2 regions of the Arthrobacter sp. SAFR-044 genome follow, and region 2 is predicted to be linked to the other one. Evidence: predicted binding sites of a transcription regulator. Region 2 holds the regulator's gene; the other holds the start of a gene.

Region 1 (9,859 bases), on a different contig from region 2:
GCCCATGGACAAGGCCACGACGGAGGCCTGGCTGGACCCCCGGGCGGATGATGCCGCCGGACTCGTGGACCTGGTGAGGTCGGGGGTCAAGGACGCCGCCGCCGACTGGCAGGTCGAATCCGTGGGCAAGGAAGTAGGCAATGTCCGCAACAACGGCCCTGAACTGATCCGCCCGGTGGAAGCCCTGTTCTAGCAGCTGCCGCCAAGGCTGCTGCACGTCAGACGGTGACCCTGCCGGCGTCGTCCACTGCCCAGGTGGGGTTGTACGCCACTTCCCAGCGGAACCCGTCAGGGTCGGCAAAATACCCTGTATAGCCGCCCCACGCCTTGGTGACGGGCTCGGCAACGATGGCAGCACCCGCCGCAGCTGCCTGCTCCATGACGCTGTCCACTTCCTGCGGGCTTCCGAGGTTGTGGCTGAGCGTGATGCCGGGGACGCCGGCGGGAGGGCTGGTACCGGCTTCGGCCTGCATCTGGTGGATGTCCCAGAGGGAGAGCACAAGCCCGTGGTTCACCTGGATGAACAGGACTTCCCCGGCAACCTCGCGGTGGACGGGCCAGCCAAGGCCGTCAACGTAGAAGGCTCGCGAGGCCTCAACACTGCGGACACCGAGGGAGATAAAGTCGACTCTGGGCTCCATGCTTCGATACTGTCAGATGATGGCGACAATTCAAGGAAACGATAGGGATGCCCGGGCCGACAGGGAACAGCTCGCTGCCGTCCGGGTTGCTGTTGACGAGGTGGATGAGCAGATTGTCACCCTCATCGCCCGCCGTGAACGGCTGATCAGGATCGCCGGCACGCTGAAGGGTGATGACGCAGAGGTGCGTGCCCCCGGCCGGGTGGAGCGGATCATTGAACACGTGCGGGCCGCTGCCGAGAAAAAAGACATTGACCCGGACATCGTGGAGTCAACCTACCGGGCCATGATCTCCGCGTTCATTGAACTTGAACTGCGGATCCATAAAGAAAACAGCTGAGGAAGCTTAGGGCGCTTCCTCCACCGGCACCCCGTGCTGGAACTCCCGTCCGTCCGCCTCGCTGAAGGCGGACAGGACATGCCCCTGCCCGAGTCCGTTCAAGGCCGTCAGGGGAAAGCTGCCGGTGATGCTGTTCCCTGAATGGGAAACTCCGGACAGGTCGTAATCCTCTTCGATTCCCTGGTCCCGGTTGAACGAGTAGCAGGCAATGGCCTCCCCGTTCATGAACTCAATGCACAGCCGGCGCTGTGCCGAATAATCCGGCGAGGCTCCCATCAACCCCACCACGTAGGCGCCGGAAACCGGTATGGTGCCGTCGATATCGAACGTGGCAACCAGGGTGGAGTCCTGGGTCTTGATGCTGGCCTGCTTCAGGAGTGCGTCATCGGTACTCATGCCAACATCCTGCTCCCTGCCGCACGCCCCGTCCACCCCCGCCTATGTTTTGCTGCCAACCCGGCGTAGACTGGCTTTATTCGAACACATATTCGAATTCCTGCAATGGGGAGTATCGGTAGGGAGGTGCGCATGGGCATGTTCAGCGAGTCCGTTGACGTGGTGTGCTCCGCTGCCGGACAGCCGGAATCGCTGATATGGGCAGGGGCGTCCTACACCGTCTGCGCCGAACCAGTCCGGTGGTACGAACGCCGGCAATGGTGGGCGGAGGACAGCAGGGCCCCGCTGGGAAGCGGACAGGGCGTAGTGGACCACGAAATCTGGCGCGTCCAGGTCCTGCCGGCCCGGATGGCCTCCCGTCCCGCAGCGCCGGTAGAACCGGCCGGCGCAGAACCCCTCACCCTTGACCTGACGCGCCAGATCCGCAGCAACCGTTGGCGGCTGCTGCGGATCCATGACGCCCTCCGCCACAGAACTGCCTGACCAGACCAGCATGGGCTTTACCCACCTTCACGTTTCCACGGCGTTCAGCGCCCATTACGGCGTTTCATGGCCAGAGGAACTGGCCATGGCTGCCGCTGCCGACGGCGCCACGGCCCTTGCCTGCACCGACCGGGACGGCCTGTACGGCACCATCAAGCACCTCAAGGCCTGCATGGCTGCAGGCATCGACCCCATCGTGGGGGTGGACCTTGCAGTATTCGACGACGACGGCGACCACCGAACGCAGGTAGCAGGCAGGGTGGTGGTGCTGGCCCGAGGCCAAAACAACGGTGCCGGATACCGTGCGCTGTGCCGGCTGGTTTCCGACGCCCACGCCAGGACCTCGGGGAAAGCCGGCGGAGCGGTACCCGTTGCTGTCACCCGCGCCGAACTGGCTTCCCGCACCCTGGACCCCCAAACCCTTAAGCCGGTGCTCACCATACTGCTCGGCCCTGATTCAGATGTGGGCCGTGCCATGGGCGGACGGCGCTACCTGCGGCCCCGGACCCTGTTCAAGCAGTGGCTGGACGCAATGCCCGCCGGAACCGTGGTGGCGGAAATCGTCTCCCAGCTCAGCGCACCGGGTACCCCATTGAGCACGGCGCACGCTGTGCGCATGCTCAGGCTCGCCGAGGAACACCAGGTGCCGGCTGTCCTGGCCAATGCGGTGAGGTACTGCGCTGCGGACGGAGCACCAACCGCTGATGTCCTGGATTCTGCCCGGACATTGAAGTCCCTGCCCGAACTGGCAGGGGAACCACTGCTGCAACCCACCGGCCAGGGGTGGCTGAAAACCCCTGGGCAAATGCTGGCGCTTGGCAAGGAAATCATTTCCGCCGCCGGTTATGGTGCCGCAGACCTCAAGCAGCTGATGGCACAGACAGAAGCGCTCGCCGATCTCTGCCGGATTGACCCCACTACAGACATGGGATGGAAACAGCCAGTGGTGCCCGAAGCATCCGTTATCGGCATCACCCAGGATCCGCACGCTGAACTCATCCAGCGCTGCCATGCGGGAATCGGCAGGCGGTTCCCGGGAATCGGCGGCAAAGCGGAGAAGGACATGCTGGCCCGCCTGGACCATGAGTTGGGGATTATCAACAATCTGGGCTTCTCCTCCTACTTCCTGACCGTTGCGGAGGTATCCCGAATGATCCAGGACATGGGGGTCAGGGCGGCAGCCAGGGGGTCCGGAGCGTCCAGCCTGGTCAATTACCTGATCGACGTCAGCCATGTGAATCCCCTCCAGCACGACCTCATTTTCGAACGTTTTCTCTCCAATGACCGCGCCACCCTTCCAGACATCGATATCGACGTCGAAAGCGCTGAGCGCCATAACGTCTACCGCCGGATCTTCGAACGCTTCGGCTCTGAACGGGTCACCCTGATGAGCATGCAGAACGGGTACCGTGCCCGTGGTGCAGTGCGCGACGCCGGGCTGGCGCTGGGCATGGACGACGGCGAGGTGGGGGAGATCGCCAAACAGTTGTGGCGGTTCTCGGCGCGGAAATTCCGCGAAGCGCTGCAGGAAAAACCTGAACTGCGCGAGTTTGCCGGACGGGTAGAGCAACGCGACGCACATGGAAACCAGCAACTGGACCTGCTGGTGGACCTGACCGAACGGCTCGACCGGCTGCCCCGCCACATTTCCATGCACCCCTGCGGCGTCATCCTGGGTGATGCCACCCTCCTGGACCGTACACCGGTACAGCCAAGTGGGCTGGGCCTGCCCATGAGCCAGTTCGATAAACATGACATGGACTCCATGGGCATGCTCAAACTCGATGTCCTGGGTGTCCGCATGCAAAGCGCCATGGCTTTTGCGGTCAGGGAAATCATCAGGATCCACCCCTCCAAAGAAGAAGTGGTCAAGGCAGGGAACCACCCGGCTGGTCCGGAAGGTTCCGGCCCGGATTACATTGCCGCCAATGGCCAGATAGACCTCAACGCCGTCCCCCTTGACGACGAAGCAACCTATGAGCTGATCAGAAGCACGCACACCCTTGGCTGCTTCCAGATCGAATCCCCCGGACAGCGGGAACTGATCGGCAAGATGGCGCCGCGGGAGTTCAACGACCTCATCATCGATATTTCACTCTTCCGCCCGGGACCGATGAAGTCGGACATGGTCCGCCCCTTCCTGGAACACCGGCATGGGTTCGCCCCTGAGAGCTACCCGCACCCGGACCTCAAACCGGTGCTGCAGGAAACCCATGGGGTCACCGTCTTCCACGAGCAAATCCTGAAAACCCTTCACGTCATGACCGGCTGCGGTCTGGCCAAAGCCGACGAGTTCCGCCGGGCGCTCAGCAGCGAGGCCGGAGAAGCGCAGGTGGAGGAGTACTTCCGGCGCCACGCCAAAGCCAAGGGATACACCCCTGAGGTGGTGGACAAGGTCTGGGGGACGTTGAAGTCCTTTGCCAGCTTCGGTTTCTGCAAAGCCCACGGTGCGGCTTTCGCCGTCCCCACCTACCAGTCCGCCTGGCTCAAGACACACCACCCCGAAGCCTTCCTTGCAGGCCTTTGGGAGCACGACCCCGGTATGTACCCCAAACGGCTGCTGGTGGCCGAAGCGCGCCGGCTGGGCATTCCCATCCTTCCCCTGGACATCAACCGGAGCAAAGCCGAATACCGGGTGGAATGGATTGAATCAGGAAAGGACTCAGGGAAGCTGGGAATCCGGCTCAGCCTGAACGGGATCTACGGCCTGTCTGCTGCAGAACTGAAGCGGATCGTCGTCGGACAGCCTTACGATTCACTGGCGGATCTCCGGGCGCGCTCGCGGCTCAGTAAACCAAGCATCAGGCGCCTTGCGCAGTTGGGTGCTTTTGATTCCCTGCACCGCGAAGCCGGAGGCCCTGCCAACCGCGCGGACCTGGTGCACCATTTGCAGCAGCTTCAATCAGCCCATGGCGCGCGGAAAGGCGTGGAGGTCCTGGAGGGGCAGTTGTCCCTCCCCTTGGGTGACGTTGAACTGCGCAATATCAAACCTGGACTTCCCGCTCCAACAGTGGTGGAGAATGTCAGGGCGGAACTTGACCTCATGGCCATCGATGTCAGCACCCATCTGATGGACAGCCACCGGCCCCTGCTGGAAAGGCTCGGTGTCACCACCGCCGATAAGCTCCTCAACCTGCGCAACGGGACCGAAGTGCTGGTGGCAGGGGTGCGGGTGGCCACCCAGACTCCTCCCATGCGCGGCGGCAGGAGGGTGGTGTTCATCAGCATCGACGACGGCACCGGCTGCGTGGATTCGGTCTTCTTCCACGAGGCCCAGGAAAGCGCCGGGCCGCTCCTGTTTGGAACCCGCCTGCTGCTGATCCGCGGGACCACCCGAAGGACTGGTCCGCGGGGCATCAGCATCAGTGCGAGCATGGCGTGGGACCTGGCCCGGACGGAGAGCCTGCCCTTCCCGGAGTTCCCCCGGGAGTCCACGCCGGTGTTCAGCCCGGAGGCCTCCGGGGATGGTCCGCATCCCCTGGACGGCATCAGCAGGACGCTCGCGATCACCGGTTTCAACGGGTGACTGCTGTTCCCCTGCCCCCGTGTGCCGCGTTGGTCGGCCCTTACCTGAACCGATAGCATTGACGGTGGCTGGCTGTGGTCCCCGTATGCCACAAGCTATGAAGCCTTAACTTTGAATAGGAGACACCCGTGTCAGATGCCCAGCAGATCACCCTTCTCGTCGATGGCGAAGAGACCAAGGTGACTACCGGGACCACCGGTGCGGAACTCTTCTTTGAGCGCCGTGACGTTGTTGTTGCCCGCGTCAACGGCGAGCTGAAGGACTTGGACCAGGAACTTCCCGAAGGCGCAGAGGTGGAAGCCGTCACCATTGATTCGGCCGACGGCCTGAATGTCCTGCGCCATTCCACCGCCCACGTGATGGCCCAGGCTGTGCAGCAGCTGCGCCCCGACGCCAAACTCGGCATCGGACCCTACATCACCGACGGTTTCTACTTCGACTTCGATGTTGCCGAACCGTTCACCCCCGAGGACCTCAAGACCCTCGAAAAGATGATGCAGAAGATCATCAACCAGAACCAGAAGTTCGTCCGCCGAGTGGTCAGCGAGGACGAGGCCCGCGAAGCCATGAAGAACGAGCCCTACAAGCTTGAGCTGCTGGGCAAGAAGAACGATGCCGCCGAAGCCGGGGAAGGCGTGAACGTTGAGGTCGGCGCCGGCGACATCACCATCTACGACAATGTGGAGCGCAAGGAAGGCACCACCGTCTGGTGCGACCTCTGCCGTGGCCCGCACCTGCCCAACACCAAGCTCATCTCCAACGCCTTCGCCCTGACCCGCTCGTCGTCGGCCTACTGGTTGGGCAACCAGAAAAACCAGCAGCTGCAGCGCATCTACGGAACCGCCTGGCCCACCAAGGAAGCCCTGAAGGCCTACCAGGAGCGCATTGCCGAGGCCGAGCGCCGCGACCACCGCAAGCTGGGCTCCGAGCTGGACCTGTTCTCCTTCCCGGACGAGCTGGGTTCCGGCCTGCCCGTCTTCCACCCCAAGGGCGGCATCATCCGCAAGGAGATGGAGGACTACTCGCGCCAACGCCACGTCGAGGCCGGCTACGAGTTTGTCTACACCCCGCACATCACCAAGGGCCACCTGTACGAGGTCTCGGGACACCTTGACTGGTACAAGGACGGCATGTTCCCCGCCATGCACGTGGACGCCGAACTCAACGAGGACGGCACCGTGCGCAAGCCCGGCCAGGACTACTACCTGAAGCCGATGAACTGCCCCATGCACAACCTCATCTTCCGCGCCCGCGGCCGGTCCTACCGTGAACTGCCCCTGCGGCTGTTCGAATTTGGTTCCGTCTACCGGTACGAGAAATCCGGCGTAGTGCACGGCCTCACCCGGGTCCGGGGGATGACGCAGGACGACGCCCACATCTACTGCACCCGTGAGCAGATGAAGGACGAACTCACCAAGACCCTGAACTTCGTCCTGGACCTGCTCAAGGACTACGGGCTGAACGACTTCTACCTCGAGCTGTCCACCAAGGACCCCGAGAAGTACGTCGGCGACGACGCCACCTGGGAGGAAGCCACCAGGACCCTCTCCGAAGTAGCCCAAGAGTCAGGGCTGGAACTGGTGCCCGATCCGGGCGGAGCCGCCTTCTACGGTCCCAAGATTTCCGTGCAGGCCAAGGACGCCCTGGGCCGTACCTGGCAGATGTCCACCATCCAGCTGGACTTCAACCTGCCGGAACGCTTCGAGCTGGAATTCCAGGCCGCCGATGGCAGCCGGCAGCGTCCGGTCATGATCCACCGCGCGCTCTTCGGATCGGTGGAACGCTTCATGGGCGTCCTCACCGAGCACTACGCCGGCGCGTTCCCCGCATGGCTGGCTCCGGTACAGGTGGTGGGCATCCCCGTCGCGGAGGCGTTCAACGATTACATGTTCGACGTCGTTGGCCAGCTTAAGGCGGCGGGCATCCGTGCCGAGGTGGATACGTCCTCGGACCGCTTCCCCAAGAAGATCCGCACCGCCAGCAAGGACAAGATCCCGTTCGTGCTGATCGCCGGCGGCGACGACGCAGAGGCCGGTGCTGTTTCGTTCCGCTTCCGCGACGGAAGCCAGGACAACGGCGTGCCCGTGGCGGAAGCGGTCAAGCGAATCACCGAAGCCGTCCGCAACCGGACCAGCTAGCCGAACGGAAGCAGCACAGTGCAGGAGAACACAGGCGCAGGATATCCAGGCGATGCCGGCGTTACCGACGACTTTGCCCTCGCCGGTGTCCCGGACGCCTTCCAGCGCCTGTGGACTCCGCACCGCATGGCCTACATCAAGGGCGGGCAGCACCAGTTCAAGAACGAGAATGACTGCCCGTTCTGCGTCGGCCCCGGCCGCACTGACGAAGAGGCGCTCATCGTCCACCGCGGACGGACCTGCTACGTGGTGCTGAACCTGTTCCCCTACAACCCGGGCCACCTGCTGGTCTGCCCCTACCGGCACATTCCGGACTACACAGACCTCACTGTTGAAGAAACAGCAGAGTTCGCCGAGCTGACCCAGACGGCCATGCGGGTCCTGCGGAAGGTGTCCAATCCCGGCGGCTTTAACCTGGGCATGAACCAGGGTGTGGTGGGCGGTGCAGGAATCTCCGCCCACCTGCACCAGCACATTGTGCCGCGCTGGGGCGGGGACGGTAACTTCTTCCCCATCATCGCCCAGACCAAAGCCATCACCCAGACCCTTGATGAGGTCCGGCAGCAGGTGGCTGACGCCTGGCCCGGGGAGTCGGATGCTGAATAGGCATGCCCGCGGCTTCTTCACCGCACTGTTTACCCCGTTGGCCCGCTGGCTACTCAGGATCGGTGTCTCCCCGGATGCGGTGACCATCCTTGGAACCGCCGGGGTTGCCGCGGGAGCCCTCATCTTCTACCCCCTGGGCCAGCTCTTCTGGGGAACCGTCTTCATTACCGCATTCATCTTTTCCGATGTCCTGGACGGCATCATGGCCCGGATGCAGGATGTAAAGAGCCGTTGGGGGAACTTCCTCGATTCCACCCTGGACCGCATCGCCGACGGCGCCCTCTTCGCCGGCGTATCCGTGTGGTTCTTCACGGGTGGAAACGACACCGCCATCGCCGTCTGCGCCCTGCTGTGCCTGGTCCTGGGCATGGTTGTCTCATACGCCCGCGCCAAGGCAGAATCGCTCGGGTTCACCGCCAACGTCGGGATCGCTGAGCGGGCCGAACGCCTGGTCTCGGTGCTGGTGATCACCGGCCTGACCGGACTGGGGCTGCCGACGGTGGTGCTCCTGGCCACCCTTGTCCTCCTGGCAGCGGCGAGCCTGGTCACCGTGGTGCAGCGCGTGCTTTCGGTGCGCCGGCAGGCCCTTGCGGAGCCAACGCCCGCTGATTAAGCATGATTAAGCCTGCCGCGCGGCGGGGGTCTAGTATATAAGTGCCCGGTCAAGCGACCCGGCAACCCGTGCGTGCACCTCCGGCAGCTGCCGCCGCATGCCCGGCGAAGATCATCTGTCTACCCATAGGGGTTTTTGTGTCTACACCTGATGTAAGCAACGAGGCCGGTTCGTCCGCGAACAGCGTCACGGGCAGCAGCCGCGTGAAGCGTGGCATGGCCGAGATGCTCAAGGGCGGCGTCATCATGGACGTCGTCAACGTCGAGCAGGCCCGCATCGCCGAAGACGCCGGTGCCGTGGCGGTCATGGCGCTGGAGCGTGTTCCGGCCGATATCCGCGCCCAGGGCGGCGTGTCCCGCATGTCCGATCCCGACATGATCGACCAGATCATCGACGCCGTGTCCATCCCGGTCATGGCCAAGGCCCGCATCGGCCACTTCGTCGAGGCCCAGGTCCTGCAGTCCCTCGGCGTTGACTACATCGACGAGTCCGAGGTCCTCACCCCGGCCGACTACGTCAACCACATCGACAAGTGGAACTTCAAGGTTCCCTTCGTCTGTGGTGCCACCAACCTTGGTGAGGCCCTGCGCCGCATCAACGAGGGCGCTGCCATGATCCGCTCCAAGGGCGAAGCCGGCACCGGCGATGTCTCCAACGCCACCGGCCACATGCGCAAGATCCGCTCCGAGATCGCCAAGCTTGCCGCGCTGCCCGAGGACGAGCTCTACGTCGCGGCCAAGGAACTTCAGGCCCCGTACGAACTGGTCAAGGAAGTCGCCGCGGCCGGCAAGCTCCCCGTGGTGCTCTTCACCGCTGGCGGCATCGCGACCCCCTCTGACGCGGCCATGATGATGCAGCTCGGCGCCGACGGCGTGTTCGTCGGTTCCGGCATCTTCAAGTCCGGCAACCCCGCCCAGCGTGCCGCCGCCGTCGTTAAGGCCACCACCTTCTTCGACGACCCCGACGTCATCGCCAAGGCCTCCCGCGGGCTGGGCGAAGCCATGGTGGGCATCAACGTCGATGAGATCCCCCAGCCGCACCGTCTCGCTGAGCGCGGCTGGTAATTTCCGCCTTCTGTGACGCGCCGGACGGCGCGATCCTCTGCGTGCTATTCCC
Region 2 (9,859 bases):
TCCTGACCTTCAGGATCCGAAAGGACTTTGACGTGGACTCTCGGGTCACGGTGAAGGAGCTGTCCAGTTCGGCCGCCAGCCAGCGCTGCAGGGAATCAGAACCCAGGTTCTTCTGCACCACCAGCCAGGCCGTTCCGCCCTCTGCCAGGCGCGGCAGCCACAGTTTGAGCAGGGCGTGCAGTTCATCCTTGCCGATCCTGATGGGCGGGTTGGACCAGATGGTGTCGAAGCGGATGTCCGGATCGACAGCCTCAGGGGTGCTGGCGGCGACGTTCGACAGTCCCAGCGCGGCGGCGTTCTCGTTGGTCAGGGTAATGCAGCGCTCGTTGACGTCCACGGCATAGACCTTAGAAGCGGGGGCCAGCAGAGCCATGGTGAGCGCCACCGGACCCCAGCCGCACCCGATATCCAGGAGGTTGCCCTGGAGATGCGGGCGCGGAACTTCGGCCAGGAGCACCGCGGTGCCCTTGTCGATGCCGTCGGGGCTGAAGATGCCCGTGGAGGTCTGGAGCCGTCGCGCCTCACCGGCCAGTTCCACCGTCAGGGGCTTCCGGGTAAAGGGGCCGGCAGGGGACGTGCTGAAATAGTGTGCGGACTCCATAACTCGCCAGAGTAGTTCCCCCCGCAGCGTAATGGGAAACCGGCCTGGAGGCCCTCTGCTAGGCTGGAAGGCATGTTCCTGATCTTCGAGTAGCCGGTACGGGCCGCGCCCGTCCCGCAGCCTGTCCTCCAGCGACAGTCCGTCCCGCAGCGACGCAGGTTTCCATGCCTTCCGCTTTTGCGCACCGGCCAGACCATTCCGTCTGCCCGGCCGCCGGACAATACTCGAAAGTCAGCCCATTGCTGCATTTCCCGCCATTCTCCGGCCTTTCCCAGCCCTGCCGCGCCCTGACGCGGCATCCGTGCCCCGGCATCGCAGCCGGCGGCGAAACAACCAGGAGAACTGCATGACCGCAGGCCGTCAACCCAGCGCGAATACTTACCAACTTCCAGCCAATCAGCACTATTCTGGAACTGCCGAATCTTCAAAGGAGACCATGACCAGCCAGCCCAACACCGGTTCCGATCCAGCCGCCCAGGACATGAGTCCGCAGGAGATCCAGGCTGTCATCGACCGGATCCTCGCCAAGGACGTTCCCGCCAGAAATGCCGGCACGCCCGGCAGTGAAGGCGGCAGTGGAAAAGCGGTGCTTGGCAAGGCGCAGGCCATTTCCCGCCTTGACGAGGAACACTCAACGTACGACGGCGACCAGCAGGACCTCGAGGAACGGCGCGCGCTGCGCCGCAGGGCGGGCCTGTCCACCGAGCTTGAAGACGTCACCGAGGTCGAATACCGGCAGCTGCGCCTGGAGCGCGTCGTCCTGGCCGGACTCTGGTCCGAGGGCACCCTTGCCGACGCGGAAAACTCGCTGCGTGAGCTGGCCGCCCTGGCCGAGACCGCCGGGTCGGAAGTCCTTGACGGGTTGGTGCAGCGCCGCGACAAGCCGGACCCCGGGACCTTCCTCGGCTCCGGCAAAGCCCTGGAGCTGAAAGACATCGTCACGTCCACGGGCGCGGACACCGTGGTGGTGGACGCCGAACTGGCGCCTTCCCAGCGCCGTGGCCTTGAAGACATCGTCAAGGTCAAGGTCATTGACCGCACGGCCCTGATCCTGGACATCTTCGCCCAGCATGCCAAGAGCCGCGAAGGCAAGGCCCAGGTGGAACTGGCGCAGCTGGAATACCTGCTTCCCCGCCTGCGCGGCTGGGGCGAGTCGATGTCCCGCCAGGCCGGTGGCCAGGTGGGCGGCGCTGCTGCCGGCATGGGCTCCCGCGGTCCCGGTGAAACCAAGATCGAACTGGACCGGCGGCGGATCCGTACCCGCATGGCAAAGCTGCGGCGCGAAATCGCCGCCATGAAGCCGGCACGCGAGACCAAACGGGCCAACCGCCGTCGTAATGAAGTGCCCTCCGTGGCAATCGCCGGATACACCAACGCCGGCAAGTCCTCGCTGCTCAACCGGCTCACGGACGCTGGGGTCCTGGTGGAGAACGCGCTGTTCGCCACGCTGGATCCCACCGTGCGCAAGGCCGAAACCGCTGACGGCCTGGGGTACACCCTGGCCGATACCGTCGGATTCGTCCGATCGCTGCCCACCCAACTGGTGGAAGCCTTCCGCTCCACCCTGGAAGAGGTGGCGGACTCTGACCTGATCCTGCATGTGGTGGACGTTTCGCACCCCGATCCCGAAGGGCAGATCGCTGCGGTCCGGAAGGTTTTCAGCGAAGTTGATGCCCGCAAGGTGCCGGAGATCATCGTCTTGAACAAGGCTGATGCTGCCGACCCCTTCGTGGTGGAGCGGCTGAAGCAGCGCGAGCCACGGCACGTAGTGGTCTCGGCCCGGACAGGGGAGGGCATTCCGGAACTGCTGAAGGCCATCAGCGAATCCATCCCCCGGCCATCCGTGAAGATGGAGTTGCTCATTCCGTACGACCGCGGAGACCTGATCAGCAAGCTGCACGAGTCCGACGCCGAAATCCTCAGCCTGGACCATGTTGAGGCGGGTACCAGGGCGGCGGTGATGGTCCGGGAGGGCCTCGCGTCCGAGCTGGAACCATTCATCGTCAATGACTGACGTCGCGGCCGGCGAGGCTGCGCAGACGGCCGGCGAGCAGTTCGTCATCGAACTGCTCGACCGGGCCGTTGCCGGCATGGGTGGACAAAGCCGCACCGGACAACATGAAATGGCCCGCCAGGTGGCCCGGGCCATCGAAACGGGCAACCACCTATTGGTCCAGGCAGGCACCGGCACCGGCAAATCGCTGGCGTACCTGGTGCCGCTGATCGCCCATGCCCTGGAAAGCAACAAGCCGGCCCTGGTGTCCACGGCCACGCTTGCCCTCCAGACGCAGATTGTGGGCAGGGACCTGCCCCGGCTCCTGAAGAACATCACGCCCGCCCTGGACCGGCCGGTCAAGGTTGCCCTGGTCAAGGGTCGGTCCAACTACGTTTGCCGCCACAAGCTCGAGGGCGGGTTCCCGTCGGAGGAACCATCGGAAGGGCAGCTCTTCTCCCTGGGAGAGGACACCAGCGTTCCACATTTCGCCGCCTCCGTGGGCGGGCCGTCGTCGCAGCTTGGCAAGGAAGTAGTGCGGCTCCGTGAGTGGGCCGAAAAGACAGCCACCGGCGACCGGGACGAACTCCTGCCCGGCGTGACCGACCGTGCCTGGCGGCAGGTTTCCGTGACGTCGATGGAGTGCCTTGGGGCCCAAAAATGCCCCATGGCCGCCGAGTGTTTCAGCGAGCTCGCCCGGCAGGACGCCGCCGAGGCCGACGTGGTGGTGACCAACCACGCCATGCTGGCCGTCAGCGCGTTCGAGGGACTCGCAGTCCTGCCCGAATACGACGTCGTGGTGGTGGACGAAGCGCACGAACTGCAGGACCGTGTCACCGGGGCCGTATCCGGACAGTTGTCCGTGGCCATGGTCCACGCTGCCGCTTCGGGCGCCCGGAAACATACAGCCATCACCGTCGATGCCCTGAACGCCGCAGCGGCGAACCTTGAGCTGGCCCTCGCCGGCGCGCCGAACGGCCTGCTTCCCAACGGCCTGAACGATGAACAGCTGGACTGCGTGGACCAGTTGCGTGAAGCGTGCCGGGCTGCGTTGTCCGATTCCAAAGGGGACAGCAACGCCACAGCCGACGGCGGCCGGCAGCTGGCCCGGTCGCGCCTGATGCTCATCCTGGAACTGTGCGAGCGGCTCATCGCCGCCCGGGAAAACCGGGAAGTGGTGTGGTTTTCCCGTGCCAGCACCTTCGATCCCGGCCAGGGATACTCACCGCCCGACGACAGCGCGCCGGTGCTGATCAACATAGCGCCACTGTCCGTCGCCGGCAGGCTGCGGGAAGGGCTTTTCGCCGATCACACTGTTGTGCTGACCTCCGCCACCCTGGCCATCGGCTCCGCCTTTGAACCTGCGGCAGGGGGACTTGGCCTGATCGGTGACGGCGCGCCCAGCTGGACGGGCGTGGATGTTGGGTCGCCTTTCGACTATCCCAAGCAGGGCATCCTGTACGTGGCAGGCCACCTGCCCAAGCCCGGCCGCGGCGTTTCCCCGGAGGCCCTGGCAGAACTCGAAGCGCTCATCAAAGCCTCCGGTGGGGGTGCCCTCTGCCTGTTCTCTTCACGGCGGGCCGCCGAAGAAGCTGCCGATGCCCTCCGGCCCAAGCTCGATGTGACTGTCCTCTGCCAGGGCGAGTCGACCATGACCGCACTGGTCAAGCAATTCGCCGACGAACCCGACACCTGCCTCTTCGGAACCATGTCCCTGTGGCAGGGCGTCGACGTTCCTGGAGGATCCTGCCGGCTGGTAGTGATAGACCGCATTCCGTTCCCGCGGCCGGATGATCCACTGATGACGGCGCGTTCGCGTGCCGTGGCGCAGGCAGGGGGCAACGGCTTCATGTCCGTTTCGGCCACCCACGCTGCCATCCGGCTGGCCCAGGGTGCCGGACGGCTGATCAGGTCAACCGGAGACAAGGGTGTGGTGGCCGTCCTGGACTCGCGGCTGGCCACCGAACGCTATGCAGGATTCCTGCGCGGCGCACTGCCCCCGTTCTGGGCCACTACGGACCGCGCCAAGGCGCTGGCCGCGCTTACCCGGCTTGGTGCCGACGCATCCTGAGAACTGTGGCGCACGGCCGGCATGAATGCTGGCTGTGGAACCCAGGCTAGAGCGAACGCTGGCTAGAGGGAACGCAGGACTGAGACGACCTTGCCCATGATGGTGGCGTGGTCACCCAGGATCGGTTCGTACTGGGTGTTCTGGGGGAGCAGCCAGGTATGGCCATCGCGCTGGCGGAAGGTCTTCACGGTTGCCTCGTCGTCCAGGAGTGCAGCAACAATGTCGCCGTTGGCAGCGTCAGCCTGGCGCCGGACCACCACCCAGTCGCCATCGCAAATGGCGGCGTCCACCATGGAGTCACCGGCCACCTTGAGCATGAAGAGCTCGCCCTGGCCGACCAATTGGCGTGGCAGCGGCATGACATCTTCCACAAGCTGTTCGGCGAGGATGGGCCCGCCGGCGGCAATCCGGCCCACCAGGGGAACCATGGCCGTATCCAGTGCCGTGGGCAGTTCCGTCACCGTGGCGCCGCCCGTGGCCTGCGGTGCAGGAGACGTGCCGGCACCTTTACCGCCGCCGTCGAGCGTGAGCGGCATCAGTACTTCCATGGCGCGCGGCCGCTTGGGGTCGCGCCGCAGGTAACCCAGCTTCTCCAACTGGGAAAGCTGGTGGGTCACGCTGGACAGGCTGGCAAGACCAACCGTGTCGCCGATCTCGCGCATGGAGGGCGGATACCCGTTCTCATTGACCGAGCGCTGGATGGTCTCGAGGATCTTCTTCTGCCGGGGGGTCAGGCCCTTGGCGGTCCTCTTGGATTGCGGGGCGGTCCTGCCCCCGGCGGCTGCTGCTGCCATGTTCGCCAATGCCTTTCGCTTGCCGCCGGATCCTCCGCGGGCGGCTGTTCCACAGTGCCGCCGGAAGGACTCCCACTGTCATTGTCAGACCCTGCTGATCAACTGCAGTAGTGGTTGTTCTTTCGTTTCAAAGCTAGGCCAGCCACATTGCTTTTTCAAACATTTGTTCTAGCGAGTCTCGACATTGTTCGTTGATAGGTGCTAAAACTTAACCAGCAAAGTTCGAACATGTGTTCTAACCAGCAGATGACCCATTCGAATACGCGGCCGGGATAGGTTCCCGGCGCAGTATGAGCGGTGGGGCAGCAGTCGGCGGGCACCCGGGCAGCACGGCAAGTCCAGGAGGGCTTAGTTCATGTCAGCTTTATCTGTTCACCAGGTTTCACACTCGTCCGCACCCCTGCGGCTGACCCGCCGGGGGAGGATCGTCCTGATCGGAGTACCGCTTGTACTGGTGGCCGTACTCCTGCTGTCGCTTTCGGGGCTCTTCCACTCCCCGGCCAAGGCATCGGACTCCGTGGCGGATCTTGCAGTGACGCCCACGGTCACGGTGACGGTGCAGTCGGGTCAGTCGCTCTGGGCCATTGCCGGCGCCGTAGCTCCCGACCGGGACGCCAGGGACGTTGTGGCGGACATCGTCCAGCTCAACAACCTTGCCGCGGGCACCGTCCTTCCGGGCCAGCAGCTCTTCGTCCCCACTCACTGACCGTCCCCGCCCACTGACCGGCGCCAGCCCTGAGTTCGTGGCCTCTGCCAGGGCGGCCTGCCTGGCTGGCTGGCAAGCCCTGGAGCGGGCGGTCGCGGGACATGCCGAGGGCGAACAGGAACCGTCACATTTTCCGGTGGTTGCCGCGGCCACTAAACTGTTCAGGTGAACGACCAGCTAGAACGTCTGAACCGGCTTCCCCTCCGCAGCAACCTCCGCGGGCTGACCCCCTACGGCGCGCCCCAACTGGACGTCCCCATCCTGCTGAACGTCAATGAAAACACCCATGGTGTTCCCGCTGACGTGCGTGCCGCCATCAGCGCAGCCGTCACTGAGGCCGCTGCGGGCCTCAACCGCTATCCGGACCGCGAGTTCACCGCACTCCGGAAGGCCCTGGCCGAATACCTCGGGCATGGGCTCGACGAAACCAACCTGTGGGCAGCCAACGGCTCCAACGAGGTCCTGCAACAGATCCTCCAGGCCTTCGGCGGTCCAGGCCGCACCGCCCTCGGTTTCCCGCCCACGTACTCCATGTACCCCCTGCTGGCCAGTGGAACAGACACCCAGTACATCACCGGTGAACGGGCGGAGGGCTATGACCTCAGCGCAGAGTCCGCCGCCCGGCAGGTCAAGGAACTGCAGCCGAACATCGTCTTCCTCTGCTCGCCCAACAACCCCACCGGGACGGGACTTGGGCTGGACGTCGTGGAAGCCGTCTATGACGCCGGGGCGGACAGCCAGTCCATCGTGATCGTTGATGAGGCCTACCATGAGTTCGCGCACGACGGAACGCCCAGCGCGCTGACCCTGTTGCCCGGCCGGGAGCGGCTCATCGTGTCCCGCACCATGAGCAAGGCCTTCGCCCTGGCGGGGGCCCGGCTCGGCTACATGGCTGCAGCCCCCGAGGTCACTGACGCCCTGCGGTTGGTCCGCCTGCCGTACCACCTGTCCGCCATCACCCAGGCCACCGCCCTCGCCGCCCTTGAGCACCGCGAAGCGCTGATGGCCGACGTGCAGGACATCAAGAAGCAGCGGGACCGCATCGTGGCCGAGCTGACCAGGATGGGACTCAAGCCTGCCGCGTCGGACTCCAACTACGTGTTCTTCGGCGGCCTGGAAAATCCGCACCAGGTCTGGCAGGAACTGCTGGACGCCGGCGTACTCATCCGCGACGTGGGCATCCCCGGCCACCTCCGCGTCACGGCAGGCACTGAGGCGGAAACCACAGCCTTCCTTACCTCCCTGGAACGCATCCTTGCGGGCCACGCTGCGCTGCACGCCTAGACTTGATACTGCGGCGCTGGACGCCTTGAACCACTTCTTCTCCCACTAAGGATCCTTCACCATGAGTTCAACCGGATCGAATACGGCTGCAGCCCGGACCGCCCGCATGGAGCGTGCCACCAGCGAGTCCTCCGTACTCGTGGAGATCAACCTCGACGGAACCGGAGTGTCGGACATCGATACCTCCGTGCCGTTCTACGACCACATGCTGACGGCCCTGTGCAAGCACTCCCTGATCGACATGACGGTCAAGGCCACCGGCGACACGCACATCGACGTCCACCACACCGTGGAGGACGTCGCCATCACCTTCGGCGAGGTCCTGCGGACCGCCCTGGGCAACAAAGCCGGAATCCGCCGGTTCGGCGAAGCCACCGTGCCGCTGGACGAGGCCCTGGCCAACGCCGTGGTGGACGTGTCCGGCCGCCCCTACCTGGTGCACGGAGGTGAGCCGGCCGGCCAGGAATACCACCTGATTGGGGGCCACTTCACCGGGTCCCTGACCCGCCACGTCTTCGAAGCCATCACGCTGCACGCCGGCATCTGCCTGCACATGAACGTGCTGGCAGGCCGGGACCCGCACCACATCGTCGAGGCACAGTTCAAAGCTTTTGCCCGCGCCTTGCGCGCCGCGGTTGAACCGGATCCCCGGGTTGAGGGCGTCCCCTCCACCAAGGGGGCGCTGTGAGCGGGCAGGTACTGAAGGACGGGGCAATCATTGACCCGTCCGCGTCGCGCAGGCTGCCGTCGCCGCAGGGCAAGCCCACCGTCACGGTGCTGGACTACGGATCCGGGAACGTCAGGTCCGCAGTGCGTGCCCTGGAACGTGCCGGCGCAGAAGTCATCCTGAGCGCCAAGCCGGAGGACGTACTGAACGCAGACGGCCTGGTGGTGCCCGGCGTCGGCGCGTTCGAAACCGTGATGCGCGAACTCAAGGCCGTGGACGGCATCCGGCTCATCGGCCGGCGCGTGGCAGGGGGCCGGCCGGTCCTCGGCATCTGCGTGGGCCTGCAGGTCCTGTTCGAAGCCGGTGTGGAACACGGGACCGAGGCCGAGGGCATCGGCGAATGGCCCGGCAAGGTTGAGGCACTCCGCGCTGAAGTTGTTCCGCACATGGGCTGGAACACGGTCAAGGTCCCCGAAGGCTCCAAACTCTTTGCCGGCGTCGAAAACGAACGGTTCTACTTCGTCCACTCGTACGGCGTGCAGGAATGGAACTTCGACGTCATCCAGCCACGGATGGCGCCGCCCCTGGTTACCTGGTCCGAGCACGGCGGACCGTTCATCGCCGCCGTCGAAAACGGCCCGCTCTGCGCCACCCAGTTCCACCCCGAAAAGTCCGGCGACGCCGGTGCGCGGCTCCTGCGCAACTGGGTGGAAGGCCTGCGCAAGCCGGCCGCCGCCGACCCCGGCGCCCCGGCGGCCGACGCCGGCAGTGACGCCTAGATGTGGCCCGTACTTCTGACCGGCCTCGCCGGCCTGCTGATTGGCGGCGGCATCTCGTTCCGGCAGCAGCGCAAGCCCCTCTGGACCCAGGTGGCCTTTTATGTCCTGGCCGCCATGTCGCTGGTCGCCGCCTACCTGCTCACGCTGCCGGCCAGCTGATGCAGGGGCTCCGCGGCACTGCCTGAACGCGCCGAATTCCACCCGCCTTTGCCCGAAACCCAAGAACCAACACCGAGGATGAGTATGACCACCGCACATGACCTGCCGGTACTAGAGCTCCTGCCAGCCGTCGACGTCGTCAACGGCCAGGCCGTCCGGCTGGTCCAGGGCGAGGCGGGCAGCGAAACCAGCTACGGAACCCCCCTCGAGGCGGCACTGAACTGGCAGCAGCAGGGTGCCGAATGGGTTCACCTGGTGGACCTTGACGCAGCTTTTGGGCGCGGCTCCAACGCCGACCTGCTCCGCGAGGTGGTGGGCAGGCTGGACATCAAGGTAGAGCTCTCGGGCGGCCTCCGCGATGACGAGACCCTGGAAGCAGCCCTCGACCTGGGCGTGGCACGCGTCAACCTGGGGACCGCAGCATTGGAAAACCCCGAGTGGACAGCCAGGGCCATCGAGCGCTTCGGCGACAAGATCGCCGTCGGCCTTGACGTCCGGGGGACCACCCTGGCCGGCCGCGGCTGGACGAAGGAAGGCGGGGACCTGTGGGACGTGCTGGGCCGCCTCGAAGACGCCGGCTGCGCCCGCTACGTGGTGACCGATGTGACCAAGGACGGCACCCTGCAGGGCCCGAACGTTGAACTCCTGCGCCAGATGGTGGAGAAGACCGGCAAGCCCGTGGTGGCCTCCGGCGGCATCTCCAGCCTGGACGACCTCAAAGTCCTCCGCTCGCTGGTCCCCCTGGGCGTCGAAGGTGCCATTGTGGGCAAGGCACTCTACGCCGGAGCGTTCACGCTGCCCGAAG

Evidence for each region. Region 2 encodes LexA, which represses DNA repair genes until DNA is damaged. Its sites were predicted from a motif close to TCGAACANNTGTTCGA; they were not measured.
Region 1: ACR65J_RS08210 (DUF6504 family protein) is a predicted target of LexA. The motif match lies at 1,458-1,473, and genes of this name have one in related genera.

The regions. Positions count from the first base shown of each region.
Region 1 is NZ_JBPFDN010000004.1:179,556-189,414, forward strand. Features, by position in the region: gene ACR65J_RS08190 (SOS response-associated peptidase) at 1-193, shown strand, start outside; gene ACR65J_RS08195 (VOC family protein) at 219-641, opposite strand; gene ACR65J_RS08200 (chorismate mutase) at 658-981, shown strand; gene ACR65J_RS08205 (hypothetical protein) at 988-1,377, opposite strand; gene ACR65J_RS08210 (DUF6504 family protein) at 1,510-1,860, shown strand; gene ACR65J_RS08215 (DNA polymerase III subunit alpha) at 1,871-5,386, shown strand; gene thrS (threonine--tRNA ligase) at 5,515-7,524, shown strand; gene ACR65J_RS08225 (HIT family protein) at 7,543-8,130, shown strand; gene pgsA (phosphatidylinositol phosphate synthase) at 8,120-8,743, shown strand; gene pdxS (pyridoxal 5'-phosphate synthase lyase subunit PdxS) at 8,881-9,807, shown strand.
Region 2 is NZ_JBPFDN010000001.1:574,710-584,568, forward strand. Features, by position in the region: gene ACR65J_RS02545 (class I SAM-dependent methyltransferase) at 1-601, opposite strand, end outside; gene dapF (diaminopimelate epimerase) at 1-6, shown strand, start outside; gene hflX (GTPase HflX) at 1,038-2,615, shown strand; gene ACR65J_RS02555 (ATP-dependent DNA helicase) at 2,608-4,665, shown strand; gene lexA (transcriptional repressor LexA) at 4,728-5,459, opposite strand; gene ACR65J_RS02565 (LysM peptidoglycan-binding domain-containing protein) at 5,815-6,165, shown strand; gene ACR65J_RS02570 (histidinol-phosphate transaminase) at 6,331-7,449, shown strand; gene hisB (imidazoleglycerol-phosphate dehydratase HisB) at 7,511-8,137, shown strand; gene hisH (imidazole glycerol phosphate synthase subunit HisH) at 8,134-8,895, shown strand; gene ACR65J_RS02585 (CG2302 family histidine operon protein) at 8,896-9,054, shown strand; gene priA (bifunctional 1-(5-phosphoribosyl)-5-((5-phosphoribosylamino)methylideneamino)imidazole-4-carboxamide isomerase/phosphoribosylanthranilate isomerase PriA) at 9,139-9,859, shown strand, end outside.